DNA from 3 places in the Bradyrhizobium sp. USDA 3397 genome. Region 1 is predicted to be linked to each of the others. Evidence: predicted binding sites of a transcription regulator. Region 1 holds the regulator's gene; each other region holds the start of a gene.

Region 1 (4,542 bases):
AACACGAAGTCCGCAAAGCTCTCATTGCAGAGGCGGCTTGCGAGCTTCTCGCCGTCAGGGCTCTGGAACAGGTTCGACATGTGCCAGAGCTTGGTCGCCTGCTCCTGCAACGCCTTGACCAGCGCGGGATGGACATGGCCGAGCGCATTCACCGCGACGCCCGAGGTGAAATCGAGATAGCGATCGCCGTTGGTCGCGATCAGCCAGCAGCCTTCGCCGCGCTCGAAACCGAGGTCGGCCCTGGCGAAAACGGGGAGCAAATGCGGCGCTGCGCTGTTAGTCATGACGTCACTTGAATGTTGCGGACGGTGTGAGGGCATGCATTGCGCGACGCACCATCGACCGGCCCCGGAAAACGAAACGTGCCGCCTTTTAAGGGCGGCACGTGGCACTATCTTATGCCTGGCAAGACGGGTGTCAATGCCGCCCGGAAAGCCTCGCGAAACGCTGATTCCGTAGTCTTGCGGTGCCGATTTTGCGGGTTTTTCACCACGGAACATGTGGAAGCGAGTCGGCGGACTCTTGCGCGGGAGTCACGCCATATTGTAGCGTTTGGACTGTCAGATACGACATCTCGTGCAGCAGTTCTGATCCCAGAAGTCCTCATGTACCGGCGTAAACGTTCGGGCGTCTTGAGCGCGCCCGGCGAGCCTTAAGGGATTCTGACGGCACGGGTTTTTCAAGGCTAAAGCATTCGCTGCGAAGGCCCCAGGATGGCAGGCGCGCAGCGAGGGAAAGGGTGCAATGACGGTTTTGACCTGGTCCGATGATCGCGTCGAGCAGCTGAAGAAGCTCTGGGAGGCCGGACTTTCGGCCAGCCAGATCGCGGCGGAGCTCGGCAATGTGACCCGCAATGCCGTGATCGGCAAGGTGCACCGGCTCGGCCTGTCCGGCCGCGCCAAGAGCCCTTCATCGGCAGCGCCGCGGCCGCGCAAGGCACGGCCCGCGCAGCACATGATGCGGGTGACCCGCCCCGTCGCGCGCGGCAACACCGCGCTGGCGCAGGCCTTCGAGGTCGAGTTGGAAGCCGAGCCGGTTACCTACGACAACGTGGTGCCGATGAGCCAGCGGCTGTCGCTGCTGGAATTGAACGAGGCGACCTGCCACTGGCCGGTCGGCGATCCATCGAGCCCGGATTTCTTCTTCTGCGGCGGCAAGGCGCTCTCAGGCCTGCCCTACTGCGCCCAGCATTCGCGCGTGGCCTATCAGCCCGCAGCGGACCGCCGTCGCGCAGCACCGAAGCCGGGCACGCGGTGAGCTCGCGATTTCATTGATTGCCAGGACAGCAGCCGTCACACGATGACGGCTCCAATTATTCGGTGTCATCCCCGCCTAGTGCGCGATTGCGCACGGGGAGCGGGGATCCATAACCACAGGGCGCGGTGATTGCGCGAGATGGTTACTGCGAGTCTTCGCCAGACCACGTACTATCGTTGATCGCGGCGAGCGCGAGCGCTCGCGCTGAGATCCCGGGCTCGCGCTGCGCGCGCCCCGGGATGACGGTCGAGATCGGCGCCGCAGTTCGCCAAACCAGCTGTCGCTGGCGCTTTATGTCTGCTCAGCCTTCGCAAAGCGATCGTCCAGCGCGTAGCCGGCGCCGCGGACGGTGCGGATCGGGTCCTGCTCGCGGCCGAGATTGAGCAGCTTGCGCAGGCGGCCGATATGGACGTCGACGGTGCGCTCGTCGATGTAAATGTCGCGGCCCCAGACGCTGTCGAGCAGCTGCTCGCGCGAGAACACGCGGCCGGGATGCTCCAGGAAGAACTCCAGCAGGCGATATTCGGTCGGGCCGAGATCGATCGGCCGGCCTGAGCGCGCCACGCGGCGCTTGTCGCGGTCGAGCTCGATATCGCCATAGGCGAGCACGGTGGCGAGGCGCTCGGGACTCGCACGCCTGAGCAGACCCTTCACGCGCGCAAGCAGCTCCGGCACCGAGAACGGCTTGACGATGTAATCATCCGCGCCGGTCGCAAGCCCGCGCACCCGCTCGCTCTCCTCGCCGCGCGCGGTGAGCATGATGATCGGCAGCTGCTTGGTCTCGGGGCGGGTCCGAAGCCGCCGGCACAGCTCGATGCCCGACAGGCCCGGCAGCATCCAGTCGAGCACGATCAGATCGGGAATGTGCTCCTTGAGGCGGGTGTCGGCGTCATCGCCGCGCATCACCGTCTCGACGTCATAGCCGTCGCCTTCGAGGTTGTAGCGAAGAAGCTCGGTGAGAGCTTCCTCGTCCTCAACCACCATAATGCGTGCGCCCATGTTGTCGTCGCTCCTTAAGTCGTCAGGTGTTCGGCACCGTCGTGGCGAAGGTCGTCATGTCGCCCTTCGGCCGCTTGTCGGTGATCGCCTGGCCCTCGATCATGTAGAACACGGTCTCGGCGATGTTGGTGGCGTGATCGCCGATCCGCTCGATGTTCTTGGCACAGAACATCAGGTGGATGCAGAACGAGATGTTGCGCGGATCCTCCATCATGTAGGTGAGGAGCTCGCGGAACAGCGAGGTGCAGATGGCGTCGACTTCCTCGTCGCCCTTCCACACTGCCATCGCCGCCGGCAGGTCGTGCGCGGCATAGGCGTCCAGCACCGACTTGACCTGCTGCTGCACGAGGTCGGTCATGTGCTCCAGGCCGCGGAACAGCTTGAGCGGATGGAAATCCGTCTCCAGCGCCGCGACGCGCTTGCCCATGTTCTTGGCGAGATCGCCGATGCGCTCGAGATCGGTCGCAACGCGCATGGCGCCGACGATCTCGCGCAGGTCGACGGCCATCGGCTGGCGGCGGGCGATGGTGAGAACGGCGCGCTCCTCGATGCGCTTCTGCAGCGCGTCGAGCTCGGCGTCGGTCGTGACGACGCGCTGGCCGAGCGCGACGTCGCGGCGGATCAGCGCGTCGACGGAATCGACGATCATGCGTTCGGCGATGCCGCCCATCTCGGCGACCAGGCGGGTGAGCTCCTGAAGATCGCTGTCGAAGGCCTTTACGGTATGTTCAGAACCCATGTTCCGTCTCCTCAGCCGAACCGGCCGGTGATGTAATCCTGCGTGCGCCGATCGCTCGGCGACGTGAAGATCTTGCTGGTGTCATCGAACTCGATCAACTCGCCGAGATACATGAAGGCGGTCTTGTCGGAGACGCGCGCCGCCTGCTGCATGTTGTGGGTCACGATCGCGATCGTGTAGTTCTCGGACAATTCCTGGATCAGCTCTTCGACCTTGGCGGTCGAGATCGGGTCGAGCGCCGAGCAAGGCTCGTCGAACAAGATCACCTCGGGCCGCACCGCGACGGTGCGGGCGATGCAGAGGCGCTGCTGCTGGCCGCCGGAGAGCGACAGGCCGGAGGCATTGAGCTTGTCCTTGACCTCGTTCCACAGCGCGCCGCCGCGCAGCGCCTTCTCGACGCGGCCGTCCATCTCGGACTTGGAGATCTTCTCGTAGAGACGAATGCCGAAGGCGATGTTCTCGTAGATCGTCATCGGGAACGGCGTCGGCTTCTGGAACACCATGCCGACCCGGGCACGGAGCAGGTTGAGGTCGAGCTTGGGGTCGAGGATGTTGGTATGGTCGAGCAACAGCTGACCGTCTGCGCGCTGGCCCGGATAGAGGTCGTACATCCGGTTGAAGATGCGCAGCAGGGTGGACTTGCCGCAGCCGGACGGGCCGATGAACGCCGTGACGCGGTTGGTGCCGAGCGCCAGGTTGATGTTCTTCAGCGCGTGGTGATCACCGTAGTAGAAGTTGAGGTTGCGCGCGGTGACCTTGGCGGGCGCCTCGGGCAACGGCTGCGAACCGGGATGAACGGTCGGTGCGCTGACGGAAACAGACATTTCACTCATTTTGCAGTCCTCTCGGCGCCAAGGATGCGCGCGCCAATGTTAAGGGCAAGCACGGTCAGGGTGATCAGCAGCGCGCCGCTCCAGGCGAGTTGCTTCCAATATTCGTAGGGGCTCTGCACGAAGTTGTTGATGGTGACAGGCAGGTTCGCCATCGTCTTGTCCAGGCCGAGGCTGAAGAACTGGTTCGACAGCGCCGTGAACAACAGCGGCGCGGTCTCGCCGGCGACCCGGGCGGTGGCGAGCAGCACGCCGGTGATGAGGCCGGCGCGCGCCGCACGGTACGCGATTCGCCTGATCACCAGCGAGCGCGGCAGGCCGAGCGCGCTGGCAGCTTCGCGCAACGGATTCGGCACCAGCAGCAGCATGTCCTCCGTGGTGCGCACGACGACCGGGATCACGATGACGGCAAGCGCCAGCGCGCCCGCAATCGCCGAGAAGCCGCGCATCGGCACCACCACCGCGCCATAGATGAAGAGGCCGATGATGATCGAGGGTGCCGACAAGAGAATGTCGTTGATGAAGCGGATCACCGAGGTCAGCTTGTCGTTGCGGCCGTACTCGGCGAGATAGGTGCCGGCGAACAGGCCGAGCGGCGCGCCGATGCCGACGCCGATCACGGTCATGATCAGCGAGCCGACGATGGCGTTGCGCAGGCCGCCCTCGTTCGATCCGGGCGGCGGCGTGTCAGCTGTGAAGACCTGGAGGTTGAGCCCG
Region 2 (4,542 bases), 1.3 Mb from region 1:
ACACCGCCTGCTCGGGCTGGAGGGAAGCACCCGATGAGCTCCTTCAGTTTTGAAAACCGGGCCGGCATTGCCGAACGGTATCCCGACGTCTTCCGGACCGATTGGTGGCAGCGGGGAAGGATCGCAATACTCGTCGGCGGGGCGGTCGGGCTGTTCCTGTTCGGGATCGTCCAGCTCGATATTCCCTTTAACCGGCTCTCCCAAGGCATGGTCAGGCTGGGCGAATTCGTCCAGCTCATGTTGCCGCCCAATCCGGGTTCTTGGGCGGAGGTTCTGAAATATCTGCATGCGCTCGGAGAGACGGTGTCGATCGCGTTTCTCGGCACGCTGGGCGGCGCGCTGCTCGCGCTGCCGGTATCCCTGCTGGCGGCGCGCAACGTGGTTGCAAGCCGGATCATCCGCGTATTGACGCGTCGTGGCCTCGATACCATCCGTGGAGTCGATACCTTGATCTGGGCACTGATCTGGGTCGGTGTCGTGGGGCTGGGGCCGTTTGCCGGCATCCTGGCCGTGATCTGCAGCGATTTCGGAACGTTCGGCAAGCTGTTCTCGGAAGCGATCGAGGTCGCCGACAAGAACCCCGCGGAAGGCGTTCGGTCATCGGGCGGCAACCATTTCCACAGCGTCCGGTTCGGATTGCTGCCGCAGGTATTCCCGGTCTTGCTGAGCCAGGTGCTCTACTATTTCGAGTCGAACACGCGATCGGCGACGATCATCGGAATCGTTGGCGCTGGCGGCATTGGCCTTCAGCTTGCCGAACAGATCCGGGTGCTGGAATGGCAGAAGGTATCGTTTCTGATCCTGCTGATCCTGATAACGGTATCGTCGATCGACTGGATTTCCGGCAAGCTGCGCTTCGCGATTATCGGCAAGCGGACGGTCGCCTAACGTCGTGCTGGAGCCTTATCCATTCCGATTGAATCGGAACGGAACTCTGGCTTCTTGTTTTGACGCGTTTTCTCGACGCACACCGTTTCCACGTCGGATCAAGTCCGAGGGCATGCTTCGCTGGAAAACGCTCTGATCTAACCGTTCTCCACCAAGAACTCCACACGTTCTGCCGCAAAGCGCGAGTGCTTCGTCACCAGCGGCTTGCCCGTGAGATCATGGTCGGTGGCGTCGACCACCAGGATCGGCCGCCCCAGCGCCAGATCGAGCCGTGCGGCGTCGCTCGCATCGACAATCCCTGCGGTGATCCTCGTTGCGCCACGGCGATAGTCGCGGACGCCGAAATGCTCCAGCAGCTTCGTCATCGAGCGCGTCGCCGCGAACACGGCGCCTGCATCCGGGAACAGGTCAGCCGAGAGCCAGGTGGTAGAAACACAGATCGGCGTGCGGTCGGCGAGGCGAATCGCTTCGATCCGCACCAGGGGTGCGCCGGTCCTTAATCCCAGCTCCCGTGCGAGCTCGCGCGTTGCGACGTCGTTGGTCGCCTCGATCAGCCGGCCGTGCGGCTCGCGGCCATCGGCGCCGACGATCTCGGAGAAGCGCGTGCGCGAGCGCAGGGGATAAGCGAGCTTCTGGGCCTCGACATAGGTTCCGCTGCCGCGCTCGGCGCGCACCAGGCCGCGCTCGGCAAGCGCTGCCAGCGCGCGCCGCACGGTGTGGCGGTTGACGCGATAGGTCTCGGCGATCTCCATCTCGCCCGGCAATTTGTCGCCGGCCGCAAAGCGGCCGTCGGCGATGCCGCGCTCGATGCCATCGGCCACGAGGCGCCATAGCGCGACGCCCGACGAGGCTGTGTCCTGCATGCTCATGTCGCGGGAAACCTACTCCAGAAATCACAGCATTGTCACGAAACAGTCATGGCGCGTCCGTATGAAGTTGTCTATTATCATAGACAACTTCGGCGCGGCAAGTTCTGTAGAAGGTTCGATGGACCAGGTGACCCAGCACAACGACCAGCAAGCCCAGCGCAAGGCCGCAATGGCGGTGCTGGCGCACGCGGAGGCGGGCGAGATCGCCGCTCGCCTCCGCAACTTGGCCCTCCCGGACCATCAGGATCTGCGCACGCCCGAGAACGGCCTCGTCATGCTGCGCGGCCGGGTCGGCGGCGATGGTGCGCCGTTCAATCTCGGCGAAGCGACGGTGTCGCGCGCCGCGGTGCGGCTTGCGAGCGGCGAGGTCGGGTTCGGCTACACGCTCGGCCGCGACGGTGAGAAGGCGCGTCTGATCGCGCTGTGCGATGCGCTGGTGCAGTCCCGCGATTTCGGCGGAGCGGTGGAGCGCGAAATTATCGCGCCGTTGCGCGAGCAGCTCATGGTCAGTCGCAAGCAGGCGGCGGCAGCGGCCGCCGCGACGAAGGTTGATTTCTACACCATGGTGCGCGGTGAGGGGTGAGATCATGACCACGATTGCGGAGCTGCCGCCGGGTTTCGCCGACAAGGTGCTGTCGGCGCAATCGACCTTTCGCTCGGTCATGGACGCCATGGCGCGGCCGGGCTCGGTCCAGCGCATCGTGCCGATGGCGGGCGCGCCTGATACGATGATGCGCGGCACCGCCGCGATCGCGCTGACGCTGTTCGACCACGACACGCCGCTCTGGCTCGACGCACGGATGGCGGAAAGCGCGGACGTGACGAAGTGGCTCAAGTTCCACACTGGCGCGCCGGTTGTGCAGGATTCGTCGGTCGCTTCGTTCGCGCTCATCAGTGACGGCGGCGCCTTGCCCTCGTTCGAATCCTTCGCGCTCGGCACCAGCGAGTATCCGGACCGCTCGACCACGGTGATCATCCAGGTCGACAGCCTCGCCGCCGGGCGCAGCTTTGAGCTGCGCGGCCCCGGCATCGACGGAGTCGCCACGCTGCAGGCGTCGATCAAGCCTTTCGACCTGTTCGAGCGCCTGCAGATGAACGAAGCGCTGTTTCCGCGCGGCATAGATGTGGTGCTGGTCGCCGATGACGCCGTGGTCGCGATCCCCCGCACCACGCGAATCGTGAGCAAGGGAAGCTAGAAGCATGTATGTCGCAGTCAAAGGCGGCGAACGCGCCATCGAGAACGCCCATCGCCTGCTCGCGCATAAGCGGCGCGGCGACCAGAGCGTTGCGGAAATCTCGCTCGATCAGATCTCGGAGCAGCTTGGCCTCGCTGTCGATCGCGTCATGAGCGAAGGCTCGCTCTATGACCGCGAGCTCGCGTCGCTTGCGATCAAGCAGGCCCGCGGCGATTTGATCGAGGCGATCTTCCTGGTGCGCGCCTTCCGCGCCACGCTGCCGCGTTTCGGCGTCAGCGAGCCCGTCGACACCGGCGCCATGCGGGTGCAGCGGCGGGTGTCGGCGACCTTCAAGGACATTCCCGGCGGCCAGATCCTGGGGCCGACCTTCGACTACACGCACCGCCTGCTCGATCCATCGCTCGCCCAAGGTTTTGTGCCAGAGAGGCCGGCTGCGGCCGAAGCCTCCACCGCGCCGACGCCGCGCGTGACAGACATTCTCGGGCGCGACGGGCTGATCGAATCATCGCCGGAAGCTGAGGACGGCGCCAGCGTCGGCGATCTCACCCGCGAGCCGCTGAATTTCCCCGCGGACCGTGATTTGCGCCTGCAGAACCTTGCGCGCGGTGACGAAGGCTTTCTGCTCGCGATGGGCTATTCCACCCAGCGCGGCTACGGCCGCAACCATCCCTTCGTCGGCGAGATCCGCTTCGGCGAGGTCGAGGTCGAATTCCTCGCGGAAGACGTCGGCTTTGCCGTGCCGCTCGGCGCGATCGAGCTCACGGAGTGCCAGATGGTCAACCAGTTCAAGGGCTCGGCGACGGAAGCGCCGTGCTTCACCCGCGGCTATGGCCTCGCCTTCGGCCAGAGCGAGCGCAAGACCATGTCGATGGCGCTGGTCGATCGCGCATTGCGCGCCCGTGAGCTCGGCGAGGAGGCGCTGGCCCCGGCGCAGGACGAGGAATTCGTGATGTCGCATTCGGACAATGTCCAGGCGACCGGCTTCGTCGAGCACCTGAAGCTGCCGCACTATGTCGATTTCCAATCCGAGCTCGGCCTCTTGCGCAAGCTGCGCCAGGAGTTCTCCGAAGCGTTCGCCGACGCCAATACCCAAGATGCCATGAAGGAGGCCGCGGAATGAACGCGCCGGCCTACAATTTCGCCTATCTCGACGAGCAGACCAAGCGGATGATCCGCCGCGCGATCCTGAAGGCGATCGCCATTCCCGGCTATCAGGTGCCGTTCGCCAGCCGCGAGATGCCGATGCCCTATGGCTGGGGCACCGGCGGCGTGCAGGTCACGGCCGCGATCCTCGGTCCCGCCGACGTGCTGAAGGTGATCGACCAGGGCTCCGACGACACCACCAATGCGATCTCGATCCGCAAGTTCTTCGCCAAGACCGCCGGCGTTGCGACGACGACGGCGACGGAGGATGCCACGGTGATCCAGACCCGCCATCGCATCCCGGAGACGGCGCTGCGTGCCAACCAGGTCCTGGTCTATCAGGTGCCGATCCCCGAGCCCCTGCGCTTCCTCGAGCCGCGCGAGACCGAGACGCGGCGCATGCACGCGCTGGCCGAATACGGCCTGATGCATGTGAAGCTCTACGA
Region 3 (4,542 bases), 3.3 Mb from region 1:
GTCCTGATCTCGATGTCTTCGCGCAAGGTGCGCTTGAGCAGCTTGAACATGGAATCGAGCAGGCTCCGGCAATCGATCGTCTGAGGCCGCAGCAATTGGCGGCGGCTGAAGGCGAGCAGGCGCTGCGTCAGCTCGGCGCCCCGTTCGCCCGATTGGCAGATGTCGTCGGCAAAGCGCCCGAGGTCGGGCCTCGCCTTGAGCTGCTCGCTCAGGTGCTCGGCATTGCCGATGATCACGGTCAGCAGGTTGTTGAAGTCGTGCGCGATGCCGCCGGAGAGCTGACCGACCGTCTCCATCTTCTGCGCCTGCTGAAGCTGCTGCTCGGTCAGCTTGCGCGCGGTGAGGTCGTGGACGATGCCGACGAAGATCAATTCGCCGTCCTGCCGCGCCTCGCCGACCGACAGGTCCATCGGAAACGTCGTGCCGTCCTTGCGCAGGCCGACGGCCTCGCCGCCGGTCGCGAAATGCCGCGCCTGGCGGTCGGGCGCCGCATCCGCCTCGGGCATCAGCATGCCGACGTTGCGGTTCATCACCTCGTCGGCACGGTAGCCGAACAAGCGCTCGCAGGCCGGATTGAACAGCAGGATCCGGTCCTCCGCATCGAGCAGGATGACGCCGTCGACCGCGGTCTCGACGATCGCTGTGAGGCGCGCCACGCTCTCGCGCATCGCGCGCTGGGCGTCGCGGACCTGCTGCAGCAGCAGCGCGGCGTCGCGGCTCTTGATTTCCTCCTCCTCGAGCGCGGCCTGGACCTGTCGCAGCTCGAACGGCGAGGGGATCGTCAGGATCTTCGGCAGCAGCGGCCAGAGCGCGGCGGCGGTGAAGACCGACGCGACCGCCGTGGCGGCCTTGACCATGCCCTCGATGCCATAGATCGGAACCCAGAGCGTGTAGATCGACAGCACGTGGGTCAGGCCGCACGCCATGATGAAGATCGCGAACGCCCAATAGACCCAGCCGAATTTGAGGTCGCGCCGCTTGGTGACGAGGATGGCGAGGGCGAACGGGATCGAGAAATAGGCGGCGGCAATGCTGGCGTCGGAAACGACGTGAAGCCAGATCAGCTCAGGCTCCCACAACAGGCAGATGCCGTGCGGCGACAGCATGGACGAGTCGAGGAGACGTTCGAAGAAGGCCCACATCGTTCCACCCCAAGGAGTCTTGTTCAGGTGGCTTGCGCGGCCGGGCGGCCCGCAACATGGGGGCGCCGGACGGTTCCACCACCTGACGTCTCGCGTCACCGGCGAAGCACGCTAAGGTACGCGACTATAGCAAGGGTCCGGCGCCGTTGCATTTTCAAGTCCGCACCATTGCGGGCCCTGGTCCGCGCGGTGTCCGACTGATTCGCAAGGTGCGCAATCGGTTCGCGAATCACGCCTGGCGGCGGCCCGGCGCGCTTGCTGACGTTCCACAGTCGCGCTACGAGAGGCCATGGCGGCCTCCTCAAACACATGTCTCCCGCGATGACGACCCCGGTCGCACTCACCATCGCCGGTTCCGATTCGAGCGGCGGCGCCGGCATCCAGGCGGACCTGAAGACCTTTGCCGCGCTCGGCGTCTATGGCGCCTCCGTGATCACGGCGCTGACGGCGCAGAACACGCGCGGCGTGACCGGCATTCACGCGGTGCCGGCCGGGTTCGTCACCGAGCAGATCGACGCGGTGTTCTCCGACCTCGACATCGGTGCGGTGAAGATCGGCATGGTGGCCCAGGCCGCCAGCATCGATGCCATCGCGGCCGCGCTGTCCCGCTGGGCGCCGCGGCATGTCGTGCTCGATCCCGTCATGGTGGCGACCTCCGGCGACCGCCTGCTCGCCGCGGAGGCCGTCGACGCCCTGCGCACCAGGCTGATGCCACTGGCTGCCGTGATCACGCCGAACCTGCCGGAGGCTGCGGCCCTGCTCGATGCGCCGGTGGCGGCGAGCGAGGCCGAGATCGAAAGCCAGGGACGCCGCCTGCTGGCGCTGGGCTGCCGCGCCGTCCTGATCAAGGGCGGGCACGGGGAGGGCGCCGAGAGCACCGACTATCTCGTCACTGCCGAGACCGCGATCGCGCTTGCCGCGCCGCGTGTGGCCACCCGCAACACCCATGGCACCGGCTGCTCGCTGTCCTCCGCCATCGCAGCGAGGCTGGCCAGGGGCGAGGACCTCGAGGCCGCCGTGCGCAACGCCAAGACCTGGATCAGCGCCGCGATCGCCGCCGCCGACCGCTTCAGCGTCGGCCACGGCCACGGGCCGATCCATCATTTCCACAAGTTCTACTGAGGCGGGCTTGCTTCGCCTCTCCCGCAAGCCAAGCGGGGAGGGAGCGCACCTACCCTGCGGCGCCATGTCGCCTGATTGTCGCATGCGACTGATATTCGCGGGGAGGGCGAGGCAAGGCGTGATTCGTATTTGAAAGTGCCTCAAGGGTTCAATCGGTCATCCCGCTGTCACGGGACATTGTTACAGGCTGGCGCATGGGAAGTTACGATGTGAGTGACGAGAGCCCGGAGCGGCGCTTTCGCACGTTGTTCATCTCCGACGTCCATCTCGGAGCCCGCGGTTCACAAGCCGATCTTCTGCTCGACTTCCTGCGCTACCATGATGCCGATACGATCTATCTCGTCGGCGACATCGTCGACGGCTGGGCGCTGAAATCGAGCTGGCACTGGCCACAATCGCATAACGACCTGGTCCAGAAGCTTTTGCGCAAGGCGCGCAAGGGCGCCAAGGTCATCTACATTCCCGGCAATCACGACGAGTTCCTGCGCAACTATTACGGCACGCATTTCGGCGGCATCGACGTGGTCGAGAACACGGTTCATACCGGCGCCGACGGCAAGCGCTATCTCGTCATTCACGGCGACATCTTCGATCTCGTGGTGCAGAACGCGCGCTGGCTCGCCCATCTCGGCGACAAGGCCTACGATTTTGCGATCCAGATGAACCGCCTGGTCAACTTCTTCCGCCGGCTGTTCGGCGTGCCCTATTGGTCGCTCTCGCAATGGGCCAAGCAGAAGGTCAAGAACGCCGTCAACTATATCGGCGCGTTCGAGCAGGCGCTCGCCGCCGAGGCGCGGCGTCACCAGGCCGACGGCGTGATCTGCGGCCACATCCACTACGCCGTGATCCGCGACGAGGGCGGCATCCGCTACATGAATTGCGGCGACTGGGTGGAGAGTTGCACCGCCCTGGTGGAGCATGACGACGGCCATTTCGAGATCATCACCTGGGCGGATCAGTTGCGGAAGCCGGAGCAGGTGCCACAGGTCGCAGCCAGAGCTGCATAACAAGGACCACTTGATGCGCATCCTGGTCGCGACCGACGCCTGGCACCCGCAAGTCAACGGTGTGGTTCGGACGCTGACCAAGCTCGCTGATGCTGCAAAAGCGCTCGGCGTCGAGTTCACGTTCCTGACGCCGCAATCGTTCCGCACCTTTGCGATGCCGAGCTATCGCGACGTGCGCCTCGCCATGCCGCGCCCGGCCCGGATCGCAAGGCTGATCGAGGAGGCGCGCCCGGACAGCATCCACATCGCGACCGAAGGGCCGATCGGCCTGATGGTCCGCCGCTATTGCCGCCAGCGCAAGCTGCCGTTCACGACCAGCTTCCATACCCGCTTTCCCGAATATGTCCGCGCCCGCGTGCCAGTGCCGGGCTCGCTGATCTGGCGGGCGCTGCGGCGCTTCCACAGCGCCAGCCGCGCCGTGATGGCGGCGACGCCGGCGCTCGCGCGCGAACTGACCGAGCGCGGCTTCGACAATGTCGTGCTGTGGCCGCGCGGCGTGGACACTACGTTGTTCCACCCGCGCGTCATCGATCTCTGCCTGCCGGCACCCGTGTTCCTGTCGGTCGGCCGCGTCGCAGTCGAGAAGAATCTCGAGGCGTTCCTGGACCTCGACCTACCCGGCACCAAGGTGGTCGTCGGCGACGGCCCGGCGCGCGCCTCGCTGGAAGAGGCCTACCCCGATGCGATCTTCCTCGGCGAGAAGCACGGCGAGGAACTGGCGGATATCTACGCGGCCGCCGACGTGTTCGTGTTCCCGAGCAAGACGGACACCTTCGGCCTGGTGCTGCTGGAGGCGCTCGCCAGCGGCCTGCCGGTCGCGGCCTTCCCTGTGAAGGGTCCCCGCGACGTGATTGGCGATGCGCCGGTCGGCGCGCTCGATCACGATCTGCGCAATGCCTGCTTCGCCGCGCTCGATATCTCCCGGCAGGACTGCGTCGCCTTTGCCGCCAATTACACCTGGGAGGCCTCGGCAACGGTCTTTATCGACAGCATTTTGGCGGTCGGGGCGGTGCTGCCCGGCCGGACCGCCGCGGAACAGCCGCGCCAAGTCGCCTAGAGCTATCTCGATCCGATGGATCGAAATAGCTCTAGATTCTTGTTTTGACGCGTTTTCTTCACGCGAACCGGGATCCACTTCGCTCGAAAACGCTATGGGGAAATCCTCTCGCGGAGGTGTCTTGCCCGGGCCTGATCGGCCGCGATAACATTCCGCCATGACCGAACAGGCCCTTCCGGTCGGCCCTGCCGACATCGATGCCGCAGCGCGCGTG

Evidence for each region. The regulator PhoB, encoded in region 1, activates phosphate uptake and scavenging genes when phosphate is short. The targets are predictions, from matches to a motif close to TGTCATNNANCTGTCAT.
Region 2: the regulator PhoB is predicted to act here: its motif matches at 1,791-1,807, upstream of phnF (phosphonate metabolism transcriptional regulator PhnF).
Region 3: the regulator PhoB is predicted to act here: its motif matches at 2,419-2,435, upstream of ACVWYQ_RS10795 (UDP-2,3-diacylglucosamine diphosphatase).

Annotation. Positions count from the first base shown of each region.
Region 1 is NZ_JBSSDS010000001.1:5,531,720-5,536,261, reverse strand. Features, by position in the region: gene ACVWYQ_RS25520 (acetylornithine transaminase) at 1-284, opposite strand, end outside; gene ACVWYQ_RS25515 (GcrA family cell cycle regulator) at 745-1,257, shown strand; gene phoB (phosphate regulon transcriptional regulator PhoB) at 1,549-2,256, opposite strand; gene phoU (phosphate signaling complex protein PhoU) at 2,279-2,995, opposite strand; gene pstB (phosphate ABC transporter ATP-binding protein PstB) at 3,007-3,828, opposite strand; gene pstA (phosphate ABC transporter permease PstA) at 3,825-4,542, opposite strand, start outside.
Region 2 is NZ_JBSSDS010000001.1:4,238,089-4,242,630, reverse strand. Features, by position in the region: gene phnE (phosphonate ABC transporter, permease protein PhnE) at 1-37, shown strand, start outside; gene phnE (phosphonate ABC transporter, permease protein PhnE) at 34-888, shown strand; gene phnF (phosphonate metabolism transcriptional regulator PhnF) at 1,026-1,757, opposite strand; gene phnG (phosphonate C-P lyase system protein PhnG) at 1,876-2,340, shown strand; gene phnH (phosphonate C-P lyase system protein PhnH) at 2,345-2,953, shown strand; gene ACVWYQ_RS19555 (carbon-phosphorus lyase complex subunit PhnI) at 2,958-4,073, shown strand; gene ACVWYQ_RS19550 (alpha-D-ribose 1-methylphosphonate 5-phosphate C-P-lyase PhnJ) at 4,070-4,542, shown strand, end outside.
Region 3 is NZ_JBSSDS010000001.1:2,266,901-2,271,442, reverse strand. Features, by position in the region: gene ACVWYQ_RS10805 (PAS domain S-box protein) at 1-1,106, opposite strand, end outside; gene thiD (bifunctional hydroxymethylpyrimidine kinase/phosphomethylpyrimidine kinase) at 1,464-2,264, shown strand; gene ACVWYQ_RS10795 (UDP-2,3-diacylglucosamine diphosphatase) at 2,459-3,271, shown strand; gene ACVWYQ_RS10790 (glycosyltransferase family 4 protein) at 3,285-4,328, shown strand; gene ACVWYQ_RS10785 (threonine/serine dehydratase) at 4,486-4,542, shown strand, end outside.